Regions from separate parts of the Ventrimonas sp. genome, predicted to be linked through region 1. Evidence: a T-box and tRNA genes for the amino acid it is inferred to sense, from the RefSeq annotation. Region 1 holds a T-box; the other holds one or more tRNA genes.
What was found. The T-box of region 1 lies ahead of leuS (leucine--tRNA ligase). A T-box ahead of a tRNA ligase gene usually reads a tRNA of that ligase, here a tRNA-Leu.
Positions count from the first base shown of each region.

Region 2: it has a tRNA-Leu gene. The T-box ahead of leuS (leucine--tRNA ligase) is inferred to sense a tRNA for this amino acid. The anticodon was not compared.

Region 1 covers NZ_DBFCCJ010000017.1:10,405-25,198, reverse strand. The annotation lists gene ACMP1L_RS02500 (LTA synthase family protein) at 1-1,113, opposite strand, end outside; gene ACMP1L_RS02495 (COG2426 family protein) at 1,493-2,002, shown strand; gene nifJ (pyruvate:ferredoxin (flavodoxin) oxidoreductase) at 2,230-5,769, opposite strand; gene ACMP1L_RS02485 (VanW family protein) at 6,087-8,012, opposite strand; gene ACMP1L_RS02480 (polya polymerase) at 8,316-8,552, shown strand; gene ACMP1L_RS02475 (chorion class high-cysteine HCB protein 13) at 8,660-8,881, shown strand; gene ACMP1L_RS02470 (hypothetical protein) at 8,951-9,100, opposite strand; gene ACMP1L_RS02465 (hypothetical protein) at 9,267-9,596, shown strand; gene ACMP1L_RS02460 (hypothetical protein) at 9,593-9,880, shown strand; gene leuS (leucine--tRNA ligase) at 9,901-12,315, opposite strand; T-box leader at 12,367-12,607, opposite strand; gene dapF (diaminopimelate epimerase) at 12,677-13,498, opposite strand; gene ACMP1L_RS02445 (ANTAR domain-containing response regulator) at 13,566-14,108, opposite strand; gene glnA (type I glutamate--ammonia ligase) at 14,159-14,794, opposite strand, start outside.
Region 2 covers NZ_DBFCCJ010000053.1:72,561-87,354, forward strand. The annotation lists gene ACMP1L_RS09040 (ABC-F family ATP-binding cassette domain-containing protein) at 1-33, shown strand, start outside; partial or broken gene ACMP1L_RS09045 (PLP-dependent transferase) at 59-229, opposite strand; RNA gene rnpB (RNase P RNA component class A) at 423-769, opposite strand; gene ACMP1L_RS09060 (nucleoside kinase) at 850-2,505, opposite strand; gene ACMP1L_RS09065 (Nif3-like dinuclear metal center hexameric protein) at 2,550-3,347, opposite strand; gene ACMP1L_RS09070 (tRNA (adenine(22)-N(1))-methyltransferase) at 3,325-4,032, opposite strand; gene rpoD (RNA polymerase sigma factor RpoD) at 4,060-5,175, opposite strand; gene dnaG (DNA primase) at 5,233-7,008, opposite strand; gene ACMP1L_RS09085 (deoxyguanosinetriphosphate triphosphohydrolase) at 7,072-8,082, opposite strand; tRNA gene ACMP1L_RS09090 (tRNA-Leu) at 8,225-8,308, opposite strand; tRNA gene ACMP1L_RS09095 (tRNA-Leu) at 8,511-8,594, opposite strand; tRNA gene ACMP1L_RS09100 (tRNA-Asn) at 8,599-8,671, opposite strand; tRNA gene ACMP1L_RS09105 (tRNA-Leu) at 8,699-8,782, opposite strand; gene ACMP1L_RS09110 (sensor domain-containing diguanylate cyclase) at 8,996-10,468, shown strand; gene ACMP1L_RS09115 (potassium/proton antiporter) at 10,465-12,054, opposite strand; gene rplT (50S ribosomal protein L20) at 12,219-12,575, opposite strand; gene rpmI (50S ribosomal protein L35) at 12,609-12,806, opposite strand; gene infC (translation initiation factor IF-3) at 12,839-13,333, opposite strand; gene ACMP1L_RS09135 (DUF1540 domain-containing protein) at 13,623-13,937, opposite strand; gene thrS (threonine--tRNA ligase) at 14,017-14,794, opposite strand, start outside.

The sequences.
Region 1 (14,794 bases):
AGTCGGATTCCGCTCAATGTCATACATGTATTCAATGGGGGTAAACGTATCAAATCCAAGCTGGGCAAATACCTTGTGGCGGTCATAGAAGGTTGCCTCATTATTATGCACCGCATGAGCCTTGTAGCCCAGATTTTTCATATCAAAGGCCATACTCTCGCAGGCCGTTTTCTGCAGGATCGTCTTGTACGGATATTCACCCGGACCGAAAAAATCCAGATTCATGGCACTGATACATTCAAACTCTGTATTGGCTGTGCCGGCTCCTACAGACGGAACGCTTAAATATCCGGATGGAAAATTTCGTTCCAGGAAATGAAACATCGGAATGGGATCACCCTGCACCGGATTATTCCGCCATAGTGTCGGATCAAAAAAGGATTCCAGCTGAAGCATGATGATATTCGGATAACGTCCTTCTATGGTTTTCGGAACCTCTGCCTGAGTCTGCTCTTCGCTCTCAAGCTGATCCACCGCTTCTATGTCATAACCGTCTGGCTTGTCAATCCCGGTATTCAACAAAGAGTTGGCAAAACAGTACGCCACTCCATAATCCTTGTAGGCCTGGCCGATGTTTCCAAAATGAAGTGCAACACGGCCGGAGGCAACTGAAAAATTCAACATTCCCCAGATTACCAGCATGGTTACAGCAGTCACACAGCCGGACTCCGTAAGGTTTACTTTCTGCTGATCCACCGGTGCCTTTCGCCAGAGCACTACGCAAAAAAGGATAGCTGCCACAGCGGCCGCTGCCATCAGAATAATCTGCCACCAGGTCAGATAGGTTGTCAGAAGTGTTGCAGCATATTTCACCAGACGAAGATCCGCCGCGGTAAACGGCGTTGTCCGGAACACCAGAAGCACACTGTTGGTAATTGCCGCAGCAAAACCGGTCACAAAAAGTACAACTGCCAAAAACACTTTGCGTTTTGTAAAAAACACCAGCAGAAACGGAGCCAGAAGCAGCAGCGTATCCAGCAAGAATACCATCGGCGCATGGATCATAAAATGAACTGTTCCCACAAAGGATTTTCGGTTCAAAATCTCTGTTACCACATTGAGCAGCAATGCCGTTCCTAACAGAATCCCCAGTATCTTCCACAACCGCTTCATAGCTTATTGCCTGTCCTTTCTCTCTTGCACTCTTTCTCGTGACTTCGTCACTCGATTACCTCGTCGTTCGCCATAAGCATGCGAGCATGCTTATGGCTCTCTTGCACTCGTTCTCGTGACTTCGTCACTCGATTGCCTCGTCGTTCGCCATAAGCATGCAAGCATGCTTATGGCTCTCTTGCACTCGTTACATTTTAGCATATTCTGGGGAAAATCAACATAGTTTTTTTTATAAACGAATCTGCGGAAGCAATTGAATTTTTCTGTACTTTCTCCTATAATAAAACGTATGTGTCTTTTTTGCCGGCGCTATTGTAGGATATATCCTGATTTTTCCGGCAAATTCACACAATTTCATACAGAAAAGTGAGGATATGTTATGACTGATACTCTGGTACAGGGACTTGCTTCCCTGCTTGGGGGAAAAGTATCCGGCGAAGTGATCATCTTTATCATCTCCATGATCCCGATTCTGGAGCTGCGAGGCGGACTGCTCGCTGCCTCCCCTGCCCTCTTAAATGTTCCGATCCTGCGGGCCATTCCCATCTGCGTGATTGGAAATCTGCTCCCGATTCCATTCATCCTGCTGCTCATTGAAAAAATCCTGAATGTCATGGAACGCATTCCCGGACTTGGAAAGTTTGCTATTCTGATCCGGCAAAAAGCCGATAAAAACAAGGGACAGATTGAAAAATTCGGATTCTGGGGCCTGGTTCTTTTTGTAGGCATCCCGCTTCCTGGCACCGGTGCATGGACCGGCTCCCTGGTGGCCGCTCTTCTCCACATGAAATTCGGCAAAGCCATCGGTGCCATCCTAATTGGAATTATCATGGCTACCGTGATCATGTCTCTTTTATCCTACGGACTGCTTGGTGCACTTTTCGCCTAAATGATACAGTTACTGGAAACGCCAGTCAAAAAATGCTCTGGTCCCCTGCATTTTTCGACTGGCGTTTCCTGATTCCATCTGTACAAAAAAGCTCCCGAACCTGCTTTCGCAGGCCGGGAGCTTTTTTCCGCTACAGCACAAGTCATTCCATCCGGAACTGACCCGCTCATGCTGCCCGGCAAACCGGGACAGCTATGAACGATTTATATTGAATTTCTCACGAACGATTACTCGTTGTCGTCACCGTACAGCTTAACCAGCTTGGTCAGGTACTCGTAACGCTCCTTAGCCTCTGCCTCGTTTCTAGCGAACAGGGTAGCTGCTCTCTCCGGATTCTTCATAGCCAGAGATGCGTAACGAACCTCGCCCTTCAGGAAGTCCTGATAGCCTTCCATGTTCGGAGCCTTGCTGTCCAGGCTGAACTTCTTCTCAGCAGCCGGGTTGTAACGGAAGTTGTTCCAGTAACCGGTCTCAACTGCCAGTTTCTCCTCGGTCTGAGCTTTGCTCATGCCCTTCTTGATACCATGGTTGATACACGGAGCGTAAGCCATGATCAGGGACGGACCCGGATATGCCTCTGCCTCAGCGATAGCCTTAACAGTCTGAGCGTAATCAGCACCCATGGAGATCTGAGCTACGTATACATAGCCGTAAGACATTGCGATGCTTGCAAGATCTTTCTTCTTGGTCTCTTTACCGCCAGCTGCGAACTGAGCTACAGCACCAGTCTTGGTAGCCTTAGAGGACTGACCGCCGGTGTTGGAGTAAACCTCAGTATCGAATACCATAACGTTGATGTCCTTACCGGAAGCAAGGATATGGTCTACGCCGCCGAAGCCGATATCGTAAGCCCATCCGTCACCACCGAATACCCACTGGGACTTCTTAGCCAGATAGTTCTTGTTTGCTACGATGTACTTGCAGGTCGGGCAGTCAATGCCTTCCAGAGCTGCAACTAACTTATCGGTAGCAGTACCGTTGGTAGCACCTACGGTGAAGGTATCTAAGTACTCTTTGCATGCAGCCTTAACTTCCTCAGAAGCGTTCTCGTTTGCTGCAACCCGCTCTACCTTCTCCTTTAACTCATCACGGATTGCGTTCTGAGCCAGTAACATACCGTAACCAAACTCTGCAGCATCCTCGAACAGGGAGTTATCCCATGCCGGACCCTGGCCCTTAGCGTTTACGGTGTAAGGAGTAGACGGTGAAGAGTTACCCCAGATAGAAGAACATCCGGTTGCGTTGGAGATGTACATTCTGTCACCGAACAGCTGGGTGATCAGCTTAGCGTACGGAGTCTCACCACATCCAGCACATGCGCCGGAGAACTCAAGTAACGGCTGTTTGAACTGGGAACCCTTAACAGTGGTCTCTTTGAATTTAGCAACAACATCCTCTTTGATCGGCAGGGTTACTGCATAATCAAAGGTCTTCTGCTCGTCAAGGTGCTTGTCAAGCTTATCCATGGTAAGAGCCTTCTCGCCCTTCTTGCCAGGACATACGTTTGCACAGGAACCACAACCGGTACAGTCAAGTGCAGATACAGCGATGGTGAACTTGTACTGCGGCATACCAGTTAACGGTAAGGTAGCGCCCTCAACCTTAGCAGCCTCTTCCTCGGTCATAGCAACCGGACGGATTGCAGCGTGCGGGCAGACATAAGAACAGAAGTTACACTGGATACAGTTCTCGGAATTCCATACCGGAACGTCTACAGCGATACCACGTTTCTCGAATGCAGCAGAACCGGACGGGGTGTTACCATCTACATACTCTTTGAATGCAGATACCGGTAAGTTGTTACCTTCCTGAGCGCTGACTTTGGTCTGGATGTTGTTAACGAAATCAACAACGTCTTTTCTGTCGCCGGAAACGGTCTTGTAATCAAGGCCCTCATCCTCGCAGTTCTTCCAGCTCTCCGGAACCTCTACCTTAACAACGCCAGTAGCACCAGCATCGATAGCAGCCCAGTTCTTCTTAACAACGTCCTCACCCTTACGGCCGTAGGTCTTCTGAGCAGCAGCCTTCATCAGGTCAATTGCTTTCTCCTCCGGAATGATACCGGTCAGTTTGAAGAATGCGGACTGTAAGATGGTGTTGATACGGGTCGGGCCCATGCCGGTCTCGATACCGATCTTAACACCGTCGATGGTGTAGAAGTTGATGTTGTGGTCAGCGATGAATTTCTTCATCTGTCCCGGAAGGTGCTTGTCCAGCTCCTCGTGAGTCCACGGGCAGTTTAACAGGAAAGTACCGCCGTCAACCAGCTCCTGAACCATGTTGTACTTACGAACGTATGCCGGGTTGTGGCATGCTACGAAGTTTGCCTGATGGATCAGGTAGGTGGATTTGATCTTCTTATGACCGAAACGAAGGTGAGACATGGTAACACCGCCGGATTTCTTGGAGTCATAATCGAAGTAAGCCTGTGCGTACATATCGGTATTGTCACCGATGATCTTGATGGAGTTCTTGTTAGCACCTACGGTACCGTCTGCACCCAGACCCCAGAACTTACAGTTGGTAGTTCCTTCCGGAGTGGTAACAAGCGGAGCGCCTACCGGCAGGGACAGGTTGGTAACATCATCTACGATACCGGTGGTAAATCTCTTGATGGTGCTGTTCTCATAGATAGCAACGATCTGAGACGGAGTGGTATCTTTGGAACCAAGACCATAACGGCCGGAGAAGATCTCAGCCTGGTCGAACTTGCTGCCCTTTAATGCTGCAACAACGTCCAGGTATAACGGCTCGCCTAAGGAACCCGGCTCTTTGGTTCTGTCAAGAACAGTGATCTTCTTAACGGTATCCGGGATAACATCGATCAGAGCCTCTGCGCAGAACGGTCTGTACAGACGAACTTTTACAACACCAACTTTAGCGCCGGTGGTCTTTCTCATGTAGTCGATGGTCTCCTCGATGGTATCGTTAACGGAACCCATAGCAATGATAACCTGCTCAGCATCCTCAGCACCGTAGTAGTTAAACAGTTTGTAGTCGGTACCGATCTTAGCATTAACTTTGTCCATGTACATCTGTACAACGCCCGGAAGAGCATCGTAGTAAGAGTTACATGCCTCACGAGCCTGGAAGAAGATATCCGGGTTCTGTGCAGAACCTTTCTGGGACGGGTTGTTCGGGTTTAATGCTTTTGCACGATACTCTGCAATTGCATCCCAGTCAGCCATCTCAGCCAGATCATCGTAATCCCACTCCTCGATCTTCTGGATCTCGTGAGAGGTACGGAATCCATCGAAGAAGTTGATGAACGGAACTTTACCCTTGATTGCAGACAGATGAGCAACCGGAGTTAAGTCCATAACTTCCTGTACGCTGGACTCACACAGCATAGCGCAGCCGGTCTGACGGCATGCATAAACGTCGGAATGATCACCGAAGATGTTCAGAGCGTGAGAAGATACTGCACGTGCAGATACATCGATAACGCCCGGTAACTGCTCACCAGCAATTTTATACAGATCCGGGATCATCAGAAGAAGACCCTGGGAAGCGGTATAGGTAGTGGTCAGAGCGCCTGCTACCAGAGAGCCGTGAACAGCACCAGCTGCACCAGCCTCGGACTGCATCTCAGTGATCTGTACTGTGCGGCCGAAGATGTTCTTTCTGCCTTCAGTAGCCCACTCATCCGTATGCTCAGGCATTACGGAAGACGGAGTAATCGGGTACATAGCAGCAACTTCAGTAAATGCATATGAAGCATGAGCAGCGGCCTGATTACCATCCATGGTTTTCATTTTTCTTGCCATTTGATTATCCTCCTACAAATGTGAATATGCTTTTAACCTGGCAAAAAGCCAGGAAGTTTCCAGGCAAAAATTGCGCCGGAAAGTGAAGTCTCCCCGCATAAGGAGACTGACCTGTTTTTATTATAGCAACTTTTTATCGTTTTGCAAACACGAAAACAGAAAATCCGCGTATTATTTTGCATACAATCCGCACAAAATGTAAGTTAGCAAGTGCTTATTTGTGCTGCTTTTGTCAGAAAAAGAAACAGGAGCGCCTGCGAAAAGCACTCCTGTTTTGTGAAATAATTTACATTTTCTCAATAAGCCTGATTTCGATTTCAGGCACCCGGATTTGGCGCGATGGTAGGCGCGTTTCCGCTGTTTGCAGCAGTCGGTGCATTGCCTGAGCTGTTGCCGGAATCTGCAGCGGTCGGATGGGAAACAGGCTGCTGGGAAGCTGTTGTAGCTGCCGCTGCAGTCGTCTCTGCTGCCGTGGTCTTATCAGCTGCTGCGCCATGAGAAGTTGCCGTAGTCGCAGACTCACTTGTCTTGTGGTTCTCAGCCACCGTAGTTTCTCCTGTCAGTTCTGCGGAGGATGCAGCAGAACTATCTCCTTCCATGGTAGTTCCTGCCGCAGTAGTTCCGGTACTGTTTCTTAAGATAACAGGGGTATGTCCCTTATAAGTAACGCTGTGATCCACATCCTGGCTTACCACCTCACCATTCTTGGCAACGATCAGGCGGGTTTCCCACTTGCTGCCCTTGCTGCCGTTGCTCTTTACCTTCTCTGCTCCCGGAGCCAGTGTCGGATCTTCCTCGTAAGTCGGGGCAGGCGGGTCCGTCTCGCTGAGTTTGGTGGACTTCAGGGAATGAGTCACACCATCTTCCAGAACCGGAATTCCATAAATGGATACGGTACAGGTCTGGTTGTAATAGCTTGCGCGGATACCGATGGCTGCACTGGAATTGTTCACAAACTTGTAGTCCGGACCACCCCAGCTTACCGTTGCATCTGTTCCCGGAGTTACATAGGATGGTTCAAAGGTATGGGACCGGCGCATGGTCGTTTTCAGTCCTGCCTTTACTACTGCATTGTACATCGTGGAAGAAACCTGGCATACACCGCCGCCGATTTCCTGTACAACCTCACCATTGTTATATGCAGCAGCTGCCTGATAGCCCTTTGCCTCTGTACGCTCGCCGACACGGTTATTAAACGAAAATTCTTCACCCGGCTGAAGTACAATTCCATTGATAGCCTTAGCCGCCAGCTTCACATTGGTGTTTCGCTTCTGATTAGAAGTAGTATTGGTAGTAAAGGTTCCGATGGTCTTGTATTTTTCTCTTGCAGCTGCCTCAGAAAACTCCGGCTCCACCTCATTAACCGTTGCGGCAATGGTTGCCGTAAAGTCCTTGCGGCTTAAAGCTGCAATAATATCTGTCTTTAACTTTTCCTGATCTACGGCCAGTCCGTTCTCTGCTCCCTTAAATAAGAACTTGTCAGAGGATGCATCATACTCGGAAATACTGCCGTTCTTTGCTTTCTTATTCCAGAGACCGGCAACCGTTTCCGCTTCCTTTGCTGCCGCATCTTCCAGGCCTGCAGTATCCAGCGTATAGCTTTCCTTCGGCTCACCGGTGTAAATTTCCCGCAGCAGGGAATCCACCTTTTCTGCCATAAGATCATTCACATCATAGCTCTGATCCTGCCAGGTAACCTTCATGCCCCACGGGAAATCCTTAAGGATTGCTGCTTTGGCCTCATCTCTGGACATGCCGGTGATGTTGATGCCGTCTACCGTAACCTCTTTTTCCAGCTCTGTCTCCGGAACCGTGATTTCCGTTTCTTGTTCTGTATCCGCTTTTCCGGAACCGGCTGCTTTCTTTATAAGGAATGTAACGCAGAAAATTGCCAGGATCAGAATCACGCCGCCAATCGCGAGTTTTCCAAAATCCGGACCGCCGCGTCTTCCTCCATGCCGGCCGGAAGAAGAAGGCCTTGCTTCATTATAATAATATCCGGAGCGTGAGGAAGCAGACCTGCTGTTTCCTGAAGTCCGCCTTACACTGCTTCCTGAACTGCCTCTGCCGGCAGTGCTCCTTGTGGAAGTACTCCGGGAAGATGAGGCGCTGCCTTTCCCGCTTCCGGCCGCTGTTCTTGTCTGTCTCCCAGCAGAAGTGCTTCTTCCGCTGCCGGAATAAGATGTACTCCTGGCCCTGGAGCGCCCTGTTCCGGAATTTCTGCCATTCTCATACTGATTCATGATTTCACCTGTGTTTCTTCTATATTATTAATCTCATCGCAAATATGCACTAAAACAGTATAGCATATCCATTCAAAAAAAGAACCACTAATTTTTTGAAAAAACAGTGAAATTTTTATTATGTTTTTTGACGATGTTTTTTCATTGTCCTCTGTCCCGCCCTTGTATTTCTGCATTGAATCTGTATTTTATCTCATACATTTTTTGGAAATTCTGGCGCTTGCAGGATTGTTAAACTTTTGCTATACTTTTATTTGTCAAAAAGATAACCAAGTCATTCATCAAACAAAGGAGGAATCCTAAATGAAAATTCAGAATATCAACGATGTAGAAAGCTTCTTTAAGATTGTAGATCAGTGCAAGGGACCGGTTGAGCTGGTATCTCCGGAGGGCGACCGCATCAACTTAAAATCCAAGCTGTCCCAGTACCTTTCCATGGCTACCATGTTCTCCAACGGTTTCATTAAGGAGCTTGATATCGTAGCACAGGATAAGGACGACATTGAGCGCCTGATCAAATACATGTATCAGGGTGAATAATTTTTCCGCCGGGATATTCCACGGAACATTCTTTTTCAAAAAGCGGAAACACTGACAGGCCGCCGTTCATATGATGGATTGTAAATATCTTTTCGGAGGTTTTTCATATGAGCGATCTGGCTGCTACAAACTGCGGATGCGGATGTGACTGCAATTCAGGAGGAAACGGCTGCAACATCATCTGGCTGATCCTGATTTTGTGCTGCTGCGGCGGCAACGGTTTTGGTTCCGGATGTGGATGCGAACATAATAACAGCTGTAACTGGATCTGGATCATTCTGCTGTTATGCTGCTGCGGCGGCAACAGTGGATGCGGCAGCTTCTGTTAAACAGTGCAGATACGCAAAACTCCCCCTCACAGACTGAGGGGGAGTTTTTTCTATCTATAGCATCCGATTTCAGGAGTCTGCCTCCTCCGTTTCTCGCTTTTCCATTTTTCCAATCCGCTTATCCGTTTCCGCGTGTGAGCTTTCCCGGCAGAGACATGCCTCACATTCCTCATCGATCTCATATACCGCATTTCCATCTATGACCAGTCTTGTTTTCATGTTACCTCGCTCCTGTCGCCGTTTTTCTTTGAGGCCGCTATGCAGACAGTAACACGCAGCCTTCTTTACGGCATTTCGTCTTACACTTTATACTATGCGCGCCAACCGCAGCATGATATGAACCGCCCCCGCATATACTGTTTCAAAAAGAACAAGGATCCCTTCCATGAAGGAAAAGAATGAAAACCAGTTCAAGCTGACGGACTTTGATTATCTGACTGCTGATCCGAAGCTTCAGATGCTGAAAGCAGCAATCCCCTATCTTCCGGTTTCCCAGCAGCGTGCAGTCTCTCTCCTGGTTAAGATACAGGAGCTGCAGCGTGCCCAGTCTCTCTTTGACGGCGAGGAGATTTCTGCCATGGGTCTTTCTCCCTCCACGCCAAAGCCCGCTACCCCCATACAGCTTCTGCAGATTATCAAGCCCTATGCCGGTCCAAGAGAACGGGAAATGATTGAGATGCTGGAAAACTTTCAGATCATGAAGGAGGTATTATGAATCCAGACGAATGGAAAAATGATCCGAGACTGGCCGGGATGGATCCGGTCAAACTTCAGTACATAGAAAAAATCGCGGCACAGATTTCTGCCCGGTCGAAATCCGAATTGCTGCCTGCCCTGCTCTCACTTCAGGCCGATGCCCGGAAAAATCATATCACCTTCACTGACCAGGAAACAGCTCTCCTGATCTCCATCATCACCTCCGGCATGCCGCCGGATGAAAAGAAAAAGGTAGAAATGCTTCATTTTTTCGCAAAAAAGCTGGCTGCCAGGTCTTCCTGACAGCCAGCCATATTCATATATTACTTGCAGACAATGTTGATAATCTTGCCCGGTACATAAATCTCTTTCACGATCGTTCCGGTGATCTTGTCAGCCACAGCCTCTTTTGCTGCTGCAAGGGCAACATCCCTGGAGGCATCTGCCGGGATGGTCACAACGCCTCTTGCCTTGCCGTTGACCTGAACACCGATCTGGATCTCATCGTCCTTCATGGCTTCTTCATCGCACTCCGGCCACTGGGTATGGAACACACTGCCGGTTCCGCCAAGCTGCTGCCAGATTTCCTCACCGATATGCGGTGCGAACGGAGCAAGCAGGACGGTAAAGGTTTTTAAGGTCTCTTTGTCGATGCCGCCGGTCTTCTTAGCCAGCTCGATCAGCTTGTTGTTGTACTCCATGAAGCCGGATACAACGGTATTTAAGCTGAACTGGTTGAAGCGCTGCTCAATGTCAAATACCAGCTTGTGGCGCAGGCGGACCATTTCTTTTGTCTCTGCGATATCTTTGTCCTTGCTATCCTGAACCAGGTTCCAGAAACGGCTTAAGAAGCGAGAAACGCCTTCAATGCCGCGGTCATCCCACTCTGCGTCCAGCTCCGGCGGTCCTACAAACAGCTCATACATTCTCAGAGCATCACAGCCATAATCTCTTACAAGGTCATCCGGGGAAACCACGTTTCCTTTGGATTTACTCATCTTGATGCCGTTCTTGCCATTGATCATGCCCTGGTTGAACAGCTTCTTGAACGGCTCATCAAAGTCTACCACTCCGATATCGTGCAGGAACTTCGTGTAAAAACGGGAGTACAGAAGATGCAGGACTGCGTGCTCTACGCCGCCGATGTACATATCAACCGGCAGATATTTGTCAGCCTTCTCTCTGGAAACCAGTTCTTTGTCGTTGTGGTTGTCCACATAACGCAAGAAGTACCAGGAAGAACCTGCCCACTGCGGCATGGTGTTGGTCTCTCTCTTTGCCGGGCCGCCGCACTGCGGGCACTTGCAGTTTACCCACTCGTCAATTGCAGCCAGCGGTGATTCGCCGGTACCGGTCGGCTGGTAGCTTTCGACCTCCGGGAGACGTAACGGAAGCTCTTCCTCCGGAACAGCCACGTTGCCGCATTTCGGACAATGTACGATCGGGATCGGCTCGCCCCAGTAACGCTGTCTGGAGAATACCCAGTCACGAAGCTTATAGTTGACGGTCTTCTTGCCAAAGCCCATCTTCTCGATCATAGCCGGAGCCTCTTTCTTTAATACAGAAGACTCCATGCCATTCCAGTCACCGGAATTGATCATGGTACCGACTGCCTCGGTGTAAGCCTCGGTCATATTCTCAATTTCTTTTCCATCCTTTGCGATAACCTGGATGATCGGAATATTGAATTTCTTTGCAAACTCAAAGTCACGGTCATCATGTGCCGGTACGCACATGATCGCACCGGTACCATAATCTGCCAGTACATAGTCAGACAGCCAGATCGGAACCTTTGCGCCATTTAACGGGTTGATGGCATAGCTTCCGGTAAATACGCCGGTCTTTTCCTTATCCTGCATACGGTCCACATTAGAACGCATGGAGGAATCAAAGATATATTTTTCAACAGCCTCTCTGGTCTCGTCAGTTGCAAGGCTCTTAGCCAGAGCATGCTCCGGAGCCAGTACCATAAAGGTTGCGCCGTGCAGAGTATCCGGGCGGGTAGTGTAAACGGTGATCTTCTCATCTCTTCCCTCGACCTGGAAATCCACCTCGGCACCGTAGGATTTGCCGATCCACTCGCTCTGCATCTTCTTAACCTTTTCCGGCCAGTCCAGCTTGTCCAGGTCGTTTAACAGGCGGTCTGCGTAAGCGGTGATCTTTAACATCCACTGACGCAGGTTCTTCTTGGTAACCGGAGAACCGCAGCGCTCGCAGCAGCCGTTTACTACTTCCTCGTTTGCCAGACCGGTTTTACAGGACGGACACCAGTTGATCGGGAACTCTTTCTCATAAGCCAGGCCTTTTTTAAACATCTGTACAAAGATCCACTGGGTCCATTTATAGAATTCCGGATCGGTGGTATTCACTTCCATATCCCAGTCATAAATAGCTGCGATCTCGTTGATCTGGCGCTTAATGTTCTTGATATTCTCAGCGGTAGATTTTGCCGGATGCACACCCATTTTGATTGCATAGTTCTCTGCCGGAAGGCCGAATGCATCCCAGCCCATCGGATGAATGACATAATGACCCTTTAACATCTGGTAACGGCTCCATACGTCAGAGATCACATAACCTCTCCAGTGACCTACATGAAGTCCGCTTCCGGACGGATATGGGAACATATCCAGACAGTAATATTTCGGTTTTTTGCCATCATTGACATTGATCGGGTTCTGAGCCCAGTTTTCACGCCACTTTTTCTCAATAGCGCTATGGTTGTAACTTGCCATGATTCTTCCTCCTGATTGCAATTTAAGAAATAAAAAACCTGCATCCCTGATATTGTCAGAGACGCAGGATATTCTTCCACTTTTTGCTCCTTGCGCGGTACCACTCTGCTTCATGCGTTCGCATGCGCTTGATTCCGATAACGGTGGATATCCGTCCCGGCCTACTTACTGCTTTAAAAATGTGTTCGGCGGGCTGCTCCAAGACCAGTTTCTGCGCACGCTGTTGCTGCCTCGCACCATCCGACAGCTCTCTGAAAACCTCATCACGCATACTTTCTCTTTTCATCGCATTTAAGATTGTATATTACCACTGCTTTTTAATCTAGCATAATTGGAAATCCGTGTCAAGGGGTGGATTTTAGATTCAATTTTTCTCTTCATACTGTGTCAGGTCGATCTCACCGGTAAAAACCTCCACAGCCGGACCGGTCATATAGACATGCCCGCTCTCACGGTCCCAGGTAATCTCCAGATTTCCGCCGATCAGCTGCACCTCCACGGTGTTTTCCACCAGGCCCAGCATCATGCTGGCCACAGCACTGGCCGTTGCACCGGTCCCGCAGGCCCAGGTCTCGCCGCTGCCCCGCTCCCACACACGCATCTGCAGGTGTCTGCGGTCAATAACCCGGATAAACTCGCTGTTGACGCGGTCCGGAAAGCGCTCGTGCATCTCGAAAGCCGGACCGATTTTTTCCAGATCCAGACTGTCTACATCATCCACATAATAAACGGCATGCGGGTTTCCAACATCAATTCCGGTAAACTCAAGTTTTTTTCCATCCACCTGGATTTTCTCCGGCAGCTCACTGGTCAGCTGCGGAATGCCCATATCAACTTTTACGGTTTTCACTTTTCCGCCTTCTATCCTCATATCCAGATATTTGATGCCGCCAAGAGTTTCAACCGAAATCTGCGGCTTGTCAACAATACCGTGATCGTAAGCATATTTTCCCACGCAGCGGATACCGTTGCCGCACATGCTGCCCTCACTTCCATCCTCATTGAACATCCGCATGCGGCAGTCTGCCACCTCGGACGGGCAGATGAGGATCAGGCCGTCTGACCCGATTCCAAAATGACGTTCACTCACAAGCTGCGCTACGCGCGCCGGATCCTCCACATGCTCCTCAAAACAATTGACATAGACGTAATCGTTTCCGATTCCCTGCATTTTTGTAAATTTCATAAACCGCTCCATTTCTATATTTGTTTACGTTACCTGTATTGCTGATTTATTCCATGATACCTTCACCCTACATCAGACTGATGACCATCTGGGCTGTCTCATACATATTGGTTCCGCTGTCCATGCTACATTTCTGTATGTACCGGTGTGCTTCCTCCTCCGTCATGCTGTTGCGCTCCATGAGAAGTGCCTTGGCCTGATCAATAACAGCGCGCTCCTTCTCATTTCTCTGCTTCGGCTGCTGGCGCAGCTTCTTTTTTCTTCTCGCCTGGGCCTGCACGATCATCTCCAGGGTTCCCACCAGATCATGTACCTTTAATGGCATGGGCAGGCACACCACATCCTGTGGTGCGTCCGCAGACCACTTATTTGGAGACGCGATCATCAGCATGGCATTCTCCGCGCTCATACATTCCCTCAGTTCCGAGTACAGCATATCTGTCAGACGATAGCCACACACTACGATCCCTCCATTTAAATCTTCCATCTGGGAAAGAACCTGTGCTCCGGATGTGCAGACAGCGACCACCTCAAACCCGTTTTTCATCAATATGTTTTTTATGCTTTTTGCGTCTTCCGGCTTAGAAAATGCCACAATAATATTTGCCAAAACGCTCACCTCCGGGTTTTGATATCAGGGAACTTCTGAAAACTGCTCCGCTAGAACTTGTACAGGTATTCCTGCACTTCCCAGTCCGTTACTTCCGCGCGAAACTTCTTCCACTCTGCACTCTTTGCTTCCAGATACTTCGTGTAAATATGATCTCCGAGCACCTCTCTTGCGAATGTGCTGCCCTCAAAAGCTTCCAGGGCCTCACCCATGGTCTGAGGAAGCTGTTCAATCCCCAGAGTGCGGATTTCTTCATCTGTCATGGCAAATACATTGCAGTCCACACTGGCCGGAGGTGTCATTTCTTTTTTAATGCCGTCCAGACCTGCTGCCAGGCAGGCTGCCAGTGCCAGATACGGGTTTACTGCGGAATCCGGGCAGCGCAGTTCGATGCGGGTGCTGTCTTCCCCGCGGGAACTCGGAATACGGATCAGTGCGCTGCGGTTTGCATGGGCAGACCATGCCACGCAGACCGGCGCATCATACCCAGGGACCAGACGCTTATAGGAGTTGACCAGAGGATTGGTGAGCAGGGTGATCTCCCGGATATGTGCCAGGATCCCTGCCATAAACTGATACGCCACCTTACTCAGACCAAGACTGTCATTGTCATCTACGAACAGATTTTTTCCACGGGCATCAGCCAGAGACATGTTGATGTGCATGCCGGAGCCGTTCATGCCTGC
Region 2 (14,794 bases), on a different contig from region 1:
CTCTATGAAACCTGGGAAGAGCTGGCAGAATAATCTGCCGGCTCTTTTTTCTGTGCTGCTACTGCTCATTCTCAATCTCACAAAACACCTGGTCCAGCTCCGCGATCAAATCTTTCACATTCTCAATGCCCACAGACATACGCAGAGTTGCGTCCGTCAGTCCGTTCTTTTCCTGAATTTCCTTTGGAACATCCGCATGGGTCTGCGTAGTCGGATAAGTCAGAAGCGTCTACACCATTCTCCAGGGATGCCACGACCTTTTCCAGATGGATACATTTTGTTTCAATCTCTCTTTCCATAAGCATTTTTATCTTCTATGTATTTAGTGGGTTTATTATCTCCAATTCCTGGATATATGTCAATACCTGTCTGTGAATGAAAACAAAAAGAGTGCGCCGCAAAGCACACTCTCTTAAAATCAGGTTATGAGCAAGACGATAAGCCGGGTTATGTCGTTGAATGGTCATCTATCTAGACCAGATGTCACCACCTGGTTCAAGCAACCTACCCGAAAGCAGACGGGCCGCCTTATGCTTTCTGTTCGGTCTTGCTTCAAGTGGGGTTTACATGTGCCCCGTCTGTTACCAGACGGGCGGTAGTCTCTTACACTGCCCTTCCACCCTTACCGGCAAAGCCGGCGGTATATTTCTGTTGCACTGTCCCTGGAGTCACCTCCGCCAGACGTTATCTGGCACCCTGCCCTGTGAAGCCCGGACTTTCCTCTCCCGCAGCCTTTCGTTTCTGCGGCAGCGACCATTTGTCTTACTCAATGTTCCCTATTCTAGCATTATTCCCAGGCGCTGTCAAGTTCCGAAAATGACACATGAAAGCAGTATTTCACAAACCGGTTCAAACCTTAAAGCAGCTTCCGCCGATAAATTCCCGGATCAGGGAATTGTGCGGAATTTCCTCACTGCTGACACCCAGAAAATAATCCAGGAATTTCAGCAGGCGCTTGGCCTCTACATATTCCGCGCTGTCCCGTGGCACCGAAAAAAGCACCGGCTCAGCATACTGCTTCAGCACCGACAGTTCATAGACCAGAGCAGAGTTGAACATCACATCTGCATCCTCCTGGTACGGGAAAATATTTTCTTCTTCCCCCCGGCGTACCGACGGCCACATGCGAATAGTGTCCTGTGCAGAAGCGCCGCGGGTTCTCGCATCCCGCACAATACGGCGCAGCAGACGCCCATCTGTGGTCGGAATGCGGTTATGCTCGTCGATATTCAGCTGTGTCAGCGCACTGATGTAAATCTTAAACTTGTTCTTTCTCGGCAGCGCGTAGGAAAGTTTCTCATTGAGACAGTGGATTCCCTCAATGACCAGTACATCATCCGGTCCCAGAGTCAGAAAATCTCCGTGATATTCCCGCTGTCCCTTCACAAAATTATACTCCGGCATCTCCACTGTTTTTCCTGCCAGAAGATCTGTCATATTCTGGTTGAACAATGCCACATCCAGGCATTCCAGCACCTCATAGTTGTAGTTGCCATTTTCATCCCGCGGGCTGTCTACCCGGTTGACAAAGTAATTGTCCACCGCAATGGGATGCGGCTTTAAGCCTTTCGCCTTTAGCTGAATGGAAAGGCGATGGGAAAAGGTCGTTTTTCCGGAGGAAGACGGCCCTGCGATCATGACGATCTTCTTATCCGGCCGGCTTGCGATCTGCTCCGCGATATCACCGATCTTCTTTTCCATCAGCGCTTCCTGCATCAGGATCAGCTCACTGGCCTTTCCCTCACAGATCACATCATCCAGGGCACCTACTGTAGGCACCTCCAGCTGTCTGCCCCAGCTTTCTGTCTCGTCCAGCACCTCAAACAATTTCTCACGGTCATGAAACTCTGCCACCTGTTCCGGATTTTTTTGCTCCGGCAGAAGCAGCATCATACCATCCCGGTACAGGATCAGGTCAAAATATTTCAGATAACCTGTGTTCTGGACCATATAGCCGTAATAGTAATCCTCAAATCCGCCAATGCTGTACAGATTCACCCTGGAAACCCGGCGGTAATGGAACAGCCGTTCCTTCTCATACATGCGGTGATGACGGAAGATCTCAATGGCCTCATCCGTGGTCACATTGCGCTTCATGATCGGAATCTCTGCAGCTACATATTCCCGCATCTTTGCTTTGATCCGGTCTACCAGCTCCTGAGTTTTCTCAAAGCTTCCGGCGGATTCGATAAACAGGCCATTGGCAATCGCATATTCTACCGATACCTTTTGGATATGCTCTGCGCCGATCACTTCGTAAAAGGCCTTTAAAAGGATCAGCAGTACACTTCTGCGATAGGTCTGGATACCAGGCTTATCAGCTGCTGTGAGAAATTCCACACTTGTACCTTCTTTAACTTTTTTATGAAGCTCCTGAAGCTTTCCATCTACCGTAGCAAGCAGGATCTCATGTGAAAAAGACTCCTGCACTTCCTTTGCCACATCCTTCAGCAGGGTATCTTCGCTGTACTGTCTGTTTTCTCCCAATACGCATACATGAACCATAGACATTCTCCTTCCGTTCGGTTTCGTGATGATTCCGACAACGCTTAAAACACTCTGGCCGGAAAATCCGGCTCAGCCTGGATCACTTCGATGGTGCCGTCAGAAACACGTGCTACATACTCCGCCATAAACGGCACAAAGATGTGTTCCAGGCCATAGTGTCCTGCATCAATGACTGCCATGCCCTGCGCAGCCGCATCAATGGCATCATGATGTCCGATATCTCCGGTGACCAGAACCTCAGCCTTCTGCTGCAGTGCATAACGGATCATACTGCCTCCTGCCCCCGGAGACACCGCCACACGGCTGACCTTCTCGCCCACAGCTTTCTCTCCGTATACAAGCACAAATGGCAGCTCAAATACCTGCTTCACCTGTTCTGCCAAAGTATCCAGTGAAACCGGTTCTGCCAGCCTGCCGGCCTTTCCGATGCCCACCGGGATCCCGTTTACTTCCCCGGTTATCTCTAACGGCTGGCTATCCTGGATTTCAAGGCGTTTTGCAGCAAGATCTGCCATGCAGCCGGGGGCCGCGTCAAAATTGGTATGCATGGCAAAATAAGAAATATCCGCCTGCAATAGCGTTACGATCCGGCGGCTGATAAAATCCGTGTCATTGACCTGCTTCAATGCCCGGAAGATCAGCGGATGATGGGTCAGAAGAAGATCCGCATGCTCCAGCACTGCCTGCTCCACCACCCGGTCGGTCGCATCCAGCGCGACCAGCACCTTTTTTATTTTCTTATCTCCCCGTCCTGCCAGAAAGCCCGGATTATCCCAGTCACAGGCCAGGCTCCGCGGAGCCAGCTCTTCCAGTTTTTCAATCAGTTCCCTGCAAAGCATGGTATGCCTCCTTCGTCTCGTTTAACTCCTGTCTCAGGCTCTCTGCGCGTTTCTGTGCACCTTCCGTCTGCGTCAGGGACAGATGTGCCAGCAGCTCCTCTCCCTGAGCCAGCTCCCGCTCCAGAAATTCTCTTAAGACCGGGTCCTGTTTCCGGATCAGATCTGAGCCGTAACGATATTCGTATTCCTGCTCATAGTGCATGGATCCCGGAGCAGCATGCAGGATCACATAATATTTCCCCTCATCCATCAGCATCTGCTCTTCCAAAATGGAAATCCCCAGTTTTTCCAGTCCGTGCCGGAACGCAGAAAGCTCCGACTGGGGTGAGAGCACATAATGCTTCACACTATCATACATATGTGCACCGTCCCGGAGAATGCGCAGCATCAGTTCACCGCCCATTCCCGCAATGATCACGGTATCTGCCTCACCGGCCTTCAGCTCCTGCAACCCGTCGCTTAAGCGTGTCTCGATCCGGTCCTCCATATGATATTCCCGTACATGCTCTGCTGCCCTGGACAGGGGACCCTTTCGTACATCCATAGCAACTACGTGCCTGACGGTTCCAGTCTCCATAAGACGGATCGGGACGAATCCATGATCCGTCCCCACGTCTGCCACATATCCTTCTGTTACTTCTGCTGCCTTTGCGGCAATCCGTTCCAGTCTGTCTGATAATCTCATCTTATCCTGTTCCTTTAATGTATTTTGTCAATCCAGATAATCCTTCAGTTTTTTGCTTCGACTCGGATGACGAAGCTTCCGCAGGGCTTTCGCTTCTATCTGACGGATGCGTTCTCTTGTCACATGGAACTGCTTTCCTACCTCTTCCAGAGTTCTCGGCTTTCCGTCATCCAGTCCAAAACGCAGGCGCAGTACCTGCTGTTCCCGCTCAGTCAGGGTATCAAGGGCTTCCATCAGCTGTTCATGGAGCAGGGTAAAGGTTGCCTCCTCCGCAGGAACTGCCACGTGCTCATCCTGAATAAAATCTCCGAGATGGCTGTCTTCCTCCTCACCAATTGGTGTCTCCAGCGACACCGGATCCTGGGAGATCTTGCGGATCTCACGTACACGCTCTACCGGAATCTCCATTTTTGCGGCGATTTCCTCCGCAGTTGGCTCCCGCCCAAGTTCCTGTACCAGCTGTCTGGAAGTGCGAATGAGACGGTTGATCGTCTCCACCATATGCACCGGAATGCGGATGGTACGGGCCTGGTCTGCAATTGCCCGGGTAATTGCCTGGCGGATCCACCATGTTGCATAAGTAGAGAATTTATAGCCTTTGCGGTAATCAAATTTTTCCACAGCTTTGATGAGTCCCAGATTTCCTTCCTGAATCAGATCCAGGAACTGCATGCCGCGTCCCACGTACTTTTTGGCAATGCTTACTACAAGACGGAGATTTGCCTCGGCAAGACGTTTTTTTGCCAGCTGGTCTCCCAGCTCCATGCGTTTTGCCAATTCAATTTCCTGATCTGTGGTCAGAAGCGGGATCTTGCCTATCTCCTTTAAATACATACGGACAGGATCCTCCACGCCAATGCCTTCCGGCACAGAAAGATCCAGCTGATCGAGCTGTGATTCTTCCTCTTCTTCCGATTCTTCATCCAGAAACAGGTCCGGATCTATGTCCTCCTCTTCTGTTCGGAGCACGTCTACATGATGGTTGTCTAGAAAATCGTATATCCGGTCCAACTTGTCCGGATCCAGGATCTCGCCCTTAAAAAAATCCAGAATCTCCCGGTTTTCAAGCACATTTTTTTTCTTTTTCGCCTCCTCCAGAAGCAATGTCAGTTTCTCATCAAATGACTGTGTACGTTCCTCCATATCGATCCGCCCTTTCTCAATTGCAGACTGCCGGTAGGAATACCCCCGGTAATTCCTTTAGTCAATGGATATCTGCAGCGTTTTCAGTGCTGCCTGCTGCTTTATGATCTCCTGGAGCGCCGCAATGTCTGCCGCACTCCGGCTGGCCTCATCCAGGCTGTTTTTCTTTACCTTCAGCACGGTCTCGGAAAATGCTTTTCGCTGTTCTTCATTATTTAAAGAGTCATCCAGGCTTGCGTTGAACAGCGCCGCAACCTGTTTATATTGTTCTTCATCGTTGATATACCGATTCAGGATCCCGGCCGGATTGATATGTCCCTCCCGGTGCCCGTCAAATACCTGCTGAGCCACCTCATGGTACAGCGGTTCCTTAAAATCATCCGGTCCAATGATACCATCAATCTTTTCAAATAATTGCGGACGCTCGATCAGCCAGGTAAGAAGCAGACGCTGGGAGCGGCGGATGCCGTCATCCTTCTCCTTCTTTTTTCTGCGTTCCCTCGGTTCGGATGCTTCCTCGTCCCGGTGTCTGACCGCAGCAGGACCAAACTGGTTTCCAAGGCGGTTCACCAGACGCCGCAGATCCTCATATGGGATAAACTGTGCCTGTGCCACCGCCCGGATATAATTGTCACGCTCCAGCGCTTCCTGGAATTCCAGAAGCTTTCTGGCCGCAGCGTTATAGAATTTTGTCTTCTGCTCCGGATCTCCCAGGTCATATTCCCGTTTTAAGACATCAATCTCAAACAGAAAGCTGTTCTGTGCATTCGCAATGCGTTCCCGGAACGCATCGGCTCCCATATTCCTGATGAATTCATCCGGATCCTTGTAAGGCTTTAAATTCAGCACCTTGGTGGAGATGCCAACCTCTTTTAAGATCGGAATAGCCCGGAGCGCCGCCTTCACGCCGGCCCCGTCACTGTCGTAGGTCAGGATGACCGTATCCGTATAGCGTTTTAACAGCACCGCCTGCTGTGTGGTAAACGCTGTACCCAGGGATGCCACTGCATTGGTGAAGCCCGCCTGATGCATGGCGATCACATCCATATAGCCCTCACAGGCCAGCATATATTTTTCCCGGCTGGTCCGGGCATAATTCAGTCCGTACAGATTACGGCTCTTGTCAAAGACCAGTGTTTCCGGAGAATTCAGGTATTTCGGTGTTCCATCTCCCATAACGCGTCCGCCAAAGCCAATGACACGATTGTTCACGTCCATGATAGGGAACATAACGCGGTTCCAGAACTTGTCATGGCTGCCTCGTTCTTCCATGGTCACCAGGCCGCTGTCGCGCAGTATTTCGTCTGTATAGCCCCTGGAGCGCAGATACTGATACAGGTCATTGCTCGTCTTATTGGCAAACCCCAGTCCAAACCGGCGAATGGTATCATCAGACAGCTCCCGTCCGCGAAAATAGTCATAGCCAAGCTTACCATGCGGCTGATGCAGCTGGTAATAAAAATAATTAGCAGCCAGCTTGTTGATCTCCAGAAGAGTCGAACGCCTGTCTGCTTTCGCCCTCTCTTCTTTGGAATACTCCACCTCCGGCAGATGAACGCCGGCCCGGTCTGCCAGCACCTTCAAAGCCTCCGGAAAGGTGTAATTCTCATATTCCATCACGAACGTAATGACATTGCCTCCAGCCCCGCACCCGAAGCAGTAATACATCTGCTTCTGGGGTGAAACGGAAAACGATGGTGATTTTTCATTATGAAAGGGGCAGAGTCCAAAATAATTTGCCCCTTTCTTCTGAAGTTTTACATATCCAGAGATCACATCTACAATGTCATTCCTTGTGCGCACTTCTTCTACGACATCTTCCGGATAATACATGAAGCTCTCCTTTCCCTGTCTCTTTCATCAGATGAATCTGTTCCGTATCTGATCGGATACGCCTTAATGCACCTTCCATGACTTCGGAATAAACAGTTCCTCGAATTTGTCAATGGAATAGCTGTCGCTCATGCCTGCAATGTAGTCGCAGACCACCCGTTCCTTTGGCTCTTTCCGTTCCCGGATCATCAGCAGATATTCTTCCGGAAGCTCTTGCGTGTGTTTCAGATAATACTGATATAAAAACACCAGAAGCTGCTGGGCTCTGCCCTCTTCGGCTTTCGGCACTTTATTCTCGTAAACATTTTCAAACATCCAGCGCCGGAGACCCTGCATTGCTTCCTCAATATGAGAAGACATGAGGATCTCAGGACGGTCCATGCTCTGCAGGATGATATCATGGATCAGCAGATTCAATCGTTCCCTCACGCTGTGCCCCAGCACATCCGTGTACTTTTCCGGAAGCTGATCTTCGGTAAAAATCTTTGCCCGGATAGCATCATCGATATCATGGTTAATATAGGCAATCTTGTCCGAAAGGCGCACGACACATCCCTCCAGTGTAGAAGGATGACCGCTGGTTCTGTGGTTCATGATGCCATCGCGGACTTCCCAGGTAAGATTTAAGCCCTTCCCATCTTTTTCGAGTACTTCCACCACCCGCACACTCTGCAGATAATGCGCAAAGCCATAGGGACACAATTCATCCAGGATCCGTTCGCCGGAGTGTCCAAAGGGCGTATGGCCCAGATCATGTCCCAGGGCAATGGCCTCAGTAAGATCCTCGTTCAGGCGCAGGGCGCGGGAAATGGTACGGGAAATCTGTGCCACTTCCAGCGTATGGGTCAAACGGGTACGGTAATGGTCACCCTCCGGAGCCAGAAATACCTGGGTCTTATGTTTGAGTCTTCGGAAGGATTTGCAATGGAGAATCCGGTCACGGTCGCGCTGATATGCAGTGCGGATGTCACAGGGCTGTTCCTCACGGTCACGCCCCCTTGTGTTTTTGCTCAATGATGCATAGCAGCTCAGATAATCTGCCTCCCAGGCTTCCCTCATCTCTCTTATGTTCATCAGACACCGCCCCTTTCCGGACTTTGCTCATTGCTTCGCATAAATTATAATAAGTATAGCATAATTTTTGAAATTTTCATACTATTTTCCGGTTTTGGGCATGCAAAAAAGCGAAGAACTTTTCGTTCTCCGCTTTCGCTGATGCAGAAGATGGGAGTCGAACCCACAAGGTATTGCTACCACACGGACCTGAACCGTGCGCGTCTGCCAATTCCGCCACTTCTGCGAACCATTTGCTCAGCGATCACTCACCGAACCAACAAGTATATTATATCTAACTCCATATAATTTGTCAACTGCTTTTTTGATTTTTTTAAAAATATATGTTTCCGTGAAAACATGTGAAAAAATGTCAATTCAGAAATTTTTGCCGTGTAACTTCCTATAAAACAAAAAAACGAAGAACCTTTGCTCTCCGTTTTCACTGATGCAGAAGATGGGAGTCGAACCCACAAGGTATTGCTACCACACGGACCTGAACCGTGCGCGTCTGCCAATTCCGCCACTTCTGCAAAGCTCCCCGAGTAGGACTTGAACCTACGACAGCGCGGTTAACAGCCGCGTGCTCTACCGACTGAGCTATCGAGGAATGTTCCCGTATCTTTCTGGAAGATACTGCGGGAGATGGGACTTGAACCCACACGACATAACTGCCACTAGATCCTTAGTCTAGCCTGTCTGCCAATTCCAGCACTCCCGCGAACGTTTAATAATATATCACAGTTTTCCTGTTCTGGCAAGTACTTTTTCTTTATTTTTCAAGTTTTTTTCTTCTTGTATTTACTTCTTTCAATTTTCCCGTTTTGACACATTTTTTATCCATTTTGTCAAATTTTCAATCCGCATTCTGTAGAATTTCCGGCAAAATTTGATATAATTAACTATAATAAGTAAAATCCGAGGGAGTATGCCTATGAAGAAAAAGACAGAGACACCCTTGCAGGGTTACCTATCCAGTATAGCGGCTTTTATCATTGCCACAGCTATGGGCATCCTTGTATTTTCCATCGCATCCCATCATGCCGCAGATCAGCTGGCCCAGAAAAAGCTTACCTCGAATATTTCCAGGCAGAGCATCCATTTTGAAGAGATTCTGAATGTCAACTACCAGTTTCTGGACGGTGTTGCCGCGCAGATCGGAGCAGAGGGCGAACTCATCTCTGAAAAAAACAAAAACATGCTTTCCGCCATCCAGTCCACCACGTCTATCGACCATGTAGCCCTCATTGAGCCGGACGGCACCTCCCACTATGAAAACGGTGATATAAAGAATGTCTCCCACCGCAGCTATTTCCAGGAGGGCATAACCGGAAAGCGGACACTGAGCGATCCCGTTCAAAGCAGCATTGACCATGAAACCCGTGTCATTCTCAGCGTGCCCGTTCTCCATGACAATGCAATCATCGGTCTTCTCAGTGCGTCCTACAATGTAACTGAGCTAAACCATCTGATCTTCGATGATCTGTTTGGGGGTGAAGGCTTTTGTATCATTATTAATGAAGACGGAGACATCATCACACTGGACGGCAATTCTACACACCAGATCATCAGCTATGGTGACAACTTTTTCGACTTTTACAGTCAGTGGACTGTCTGCGGAAAAGATTCTCTGCAGACAATCCGCGATGCATTTCAGGCAAAGACGCATGGCCTGCTCAAACTGTCTCAGCCGGGAATTCAAAAATCCGGCCGCTATGTTGCCTATGCTCCGATTCTTTTAAATAACTGGATGATATGCTATGTGATTCCGGTGTCCGTTGCAAACGCGAATTACAGTTTCATTCACAATTATGAGCTGATCCTGAATGCCTATTTCATACTCCTGGTCATTCTTCTGATCGGACGCATTGTATCCGTCCACACCAGAGACTACAACGAGCTGGTACATACCGCGCAGATCGATGGTCTGACTGCTGTATATAATAAGGAACATACGCAGCCCGCCATTGATGAATTTCTGCGGACGAGCCGTCCGGATGCGCTTCATGCGTTTCTCATCCTGGACATCGACAAGTTCAAGAGCGTCAATGATACCTACGGACACGCTGTCGGTGACAAAGTCCTGCATCGCGTGGGCGAATTCTTAAAGAACCAGTTCCGGGACGATGATATTATTGGGCGCGTTGGCGGCGATGAATTCGTGATACTCATGAAGCAGGTTTCCTCCCGGGATGCTGCCCTTTCCCGTGTCCAGAGCATGCTGGAGCACATCCGCTCCGTAAAGCATGCAGAAATGAACGGACAGGCCATCACCTTCAGTGTGGGCGTCGCCTTCAGCCCAGAGCAGGGAACCCGATTTGATGACCTGTACCGCAATGCAGATAAGGCACTGTATCAGACAAAGCGCGGAGGACGCAATAACTTCTCCGTCTATGAAAAGGCTTAATATTTGGCTATGATCAGGATATCGCCTTCCTGAATCCTGGTATTTCCGGTCGGGATGAGGGTTTCTTCCCCTCTCCTGACAGATACTACCAGCGTCCCTTTCGAGAGAGGGATTTCCTTCAGGGTTTTTCCGGTCCACTTGTCTCCCTTGACCGTAGTTCTCTCCCGCAGGATCAGATTTTCTCCTTCAGTGAACTCCGGGGCAGCAAGGATCAGAAGGTCGCCGGCCAGAAGCAGCGTATCTCCATTGGGGATACGCTTTTCTTCTCCCCGGAGGATCATTACGATCAGCATTTCCGGTGGGAGACTGATGTCTCTTACCCTTTTGCCGCAAAACAGATGCCCTTCCTGAATATGTGTCTTTACAAAATGGATACTGCTTTCCTCCTCATAATCATTGAAGGTACGGCGCACATCCATATTCCGGTCGATCATCCGAAGCTTTTCGGATACCAGCGGCAGAAAAGTCCCCTGCACTGCAATGGAAAGAAGTACCACGCAGAACACCAGATTGTAAAGATTATAGTGCATCGGCACTTTGCTCAAAACGGCCATGATCGCAAACACGATGGAGGCAGCGCCGCGCAGTCCCGCCCAGGATACCACGCCAATCTGACGGATATGGGACCGGAACGGCAGAAGAATGGCTGCTACCGCCGCCGGACGGGCGATCACCGTCATAAACAGCATGATCAGTGCTGCCGGAAGCAGGACCGCCGGAAGCTCACTGGGTGTCGCCAGAAGCCCCAGCAGGAAGAAGATCATCATCTGCGCAATGCCCGTGACCGTATCAAACACATGCATCAGATTCCGTTTTTCCGGAATCCGGGAATTTCCCATGATGATGCCGCACAGATACACTGCCAGATAACCATTTCCGCCAATTACCTGCGGCAGCGCGTAGCTCACCAGCATAGCTGCCACTGCAAAGATCGTATTGCCTTCCTCGATCTGAAACGAGAACCGGTCTATCGCCCAGACAGCCAGACGCCCAGCCACTGCACCGCACACAAGACCAAATCCGATCTGCTGCGCCAGCATCAGCGGAAGGGAAACTGCTTTTCCGCTCATCATGGCGATGAATACCACCGTCAGCATATAAGATACCGGGTCATTCGAACCGGATTCCAGCTCCAGAAGCGATGCCGTATGATATTTCAGATCCAGCTTTTTCGTGCGCAGGATATTAAATACAGACGCTGCGTCCGTAGATGCGATCACCGAGCCAACCAGAAAGCTCTCCAGCCACGGCAGACGCAGCACCAGATGTACGAACACGCCCACAAATCCGGTGGTCAGCGCCACGCCCAGTGTGGACAAAAGCAGCGCCTTTGCAGCCACACTCTTTGCTTCCTTCACATTTGTCCCAAAGCCTCCGTAAAAGATAATAAAGATCAGGCTGACAGAACAGATCGTCTCCGTTACTCCATAATCATCAAATACAATCCGGAAGATCCCATCTTCCCCAAACAGCATTCCCAATCCGATAAAGATCAGCAGGGACGGCACAGCCAGCCTGGAGGTTACGCGTCCCATCAGGACACAGATCATGATCACAACGCCAACAAGCAGGATAATCTGATTCAAAGATCCACTCCTTTCGTTTCACAAATCCGGCACGCCCGGTTCCGGTTTCGTACTCCTGTTACTCCTTAGAACAACAAAACCCGTCCGGTTTTCTCTCAAAAACCAGACGGGTCCACGGCAGAATCAGCTCTGCCACTATGTTAAATTTTCGTTCAGATTCTGAATTAAGCTAATTTAGCTTTTGCCAGCTCAGCCAGTTTAGCGAAGCCCTCAGCATCGTTGATAGCCATGTCAGACAGGACCTTACGGTTCATCTCAACACCAGCCAGCTTTAAGCCATACATGAACTTGCTGTAGGACAGACCGTTGATACGTGCTGCTGCGTTGATACGAGCGATCCACAGCTGACGGAACTGTCTCTTTCTCTGCTTGCGGCCTGCGTAGGAGCTGGTCAGAGCTCTCATTACAGACTGCTTTGCTACTCTATACTGTTTAGAACGTGCTCCTCTGTAGCCTTTAGCCATCTTCAGCACTCTATTGTGTTTCTTCTTTGCGTTCATACCGCCTTTAATTCTTGCCATCGGTTTTTCCTCCTTCTTAAACTAATCAGTCTATTACAGATATGGTAAAATCTTCTTCATTACCTTTGCGTTGGTAGCATCGGTAACGATATCTTTTCTAAGATTTCTTTTTCTCTTGGTAGACTTCTTAGTTAAGATGTGAGATTTGTATGCTTTATTTCTTACCAGCTTACCGGTACCGGTCTTTTTGAAACGTTTTGCAGCTGCTCTGCTTGTTTTTAATTTAGGCATTATAACTTCCTCCTTAATCTTTCTCTTTGCTTTTACTTCTTGGCAGTCAAAAACATAACCATGCTTCTTCCTTCCACTTTGGAAGGCTTGTCAATGGTTGCGATATCCTTTAAGCTCTCTGCAAAGTCATCCAGGATATACTTGGACTTGGACATGTGCGCCATCTCACGACCACGGAAACGTAAGGTAACTTTGACTTTATCGCCCTTTTCCAGGAACTTTCGTGCTGCGCCCGTTTTTGTGTTCAAGTCGTTGGTGTCAATATTCGGAGACAACCGCACTTCTTTAACCTCGATTACCTTCTGTTTTTTTCTAGCTTCTTTTTCTTTTCTTGCCAGCTCGTAACGATATTTACCGTAATCGATAATCTTACAAACCGGTGGTTTTGCCGTCGGAGCAATCTTTACGAGATCCAGTTCCGCGTCCTGAGCCAGTTTATAGGCTTCCTTCGCGGACATGATACCCAGCTGCTCGCCGTCTTCACCAATCAATCGAACTTCTTTGTCTCTGATCTGTTCGTTAATCATTAACTCGCTAATAGTCGTGCACCCCCATCATAGAATTCTGCATGTCTGTTTTTCTGCATAAAAAAAGTAGATAGAATATTCTATCCACCCTCAAAAGCATCGCATAGGACGTTGATGCCGCCGCATATACGCATTCTTTGCTATAAACCAGGGTCACTTGCTCGTGCCGAGGTGAGGTGGATACCTACTTTCCTGCGTTGTTCTCACAACTTATGTTACTATACTATGAATCCCCGGGAAAGTCAAGCACTTTTCCGGGGATTTTTCATATTTTTTATTTTGCTATTTTTCAGGACATCTGAAAGGTGGTGCAGAGCGTCTGTTCCGCCCTGCTTGCCCCATCCCCGGCAATGCCGATCTTCGCAGCCGCACAATGGCGGTTATCGTTGTAGATACACTGTACTGCCTCACAGTCTACAGACAAGCTGCTCTCCGGTGTTTTAAAAACGTTCTTAAAGAGACCGCCCTTGTTTTCATCGAAGCTTCCGCAGCAAGTCTGTTCTTTTTCTTTCGCGTCATGTCCGTCTACCAAGATGGACTGTTTGCAGCAGCAATGATCGGCATTGTGAAGACAATTTGTTACGTTGCACTCTAATTTCGTCATGGAACCCATACCTCCTGTTGGTTAATATTTATTTCACAGGTCTAGTATGGGTTTCTTTTCGGAAATCTATGCAAAAAACTTACTTCTGCTCTGCCTTCACCTCAACAGCACGTGCTTCTCTGGAAACAATTTCCTTTTTGATGTTCTCGATGAAGCTCTCTAAGGATGCCTGGCCCTCATCGCCTTTAAAACGGCTGCGGACAGATACCACTCCGTCTTCCTCTTCCTTCTGGCCAACTACCAGCATATACGGAATCTTGTTCTTCTGAGCCTCACGGATCTTGTAGCCGATCTTCTCAGAACGGGTATCTACCTCTACGCGGATATTTTCTGCATCCAGGGCAGCTTTTACTTTCTCTGCATAGTCCATGTACTTGTCAGAGATCGGGAGTACCTTTACCTGTACCGGAGCCAGCCAGGTCGGGAATGCGCCTGCAAAATGCTCGATCAGAATACCGATGAAACGTTCGATGGAGCCGAAAGCAACTCGATGGATCATGATCGGACGATGCTTCTCGCCATCTGCGCCGATGTATTCCAGCTCAAAACGCTGCGGAAGCTGGAAGTCAAGCTGAATGGTACCGCACTGCCAGGTTCTTCCGATGGCATCGACCAGATGGAAGTCAATCTTCGGTCCGTAGAATGCGCCGTCGCCCTCGTTTACGACATAGTCCAGACCCATTTCATCCAGAGCGCTTCTCAAACCGTCTGTAGCCATCTCCCAATCTTCATCACTTCCCATGCTGTCTTCCGGACGGGTAGAAAGCTCAACATGATATTTGAAGCCGAACAGCTTGTAAACGCTGTCGATCAGCTGTGCAACCCCTTTGATCTCATCTTTGATCTGCTCCGGAGTC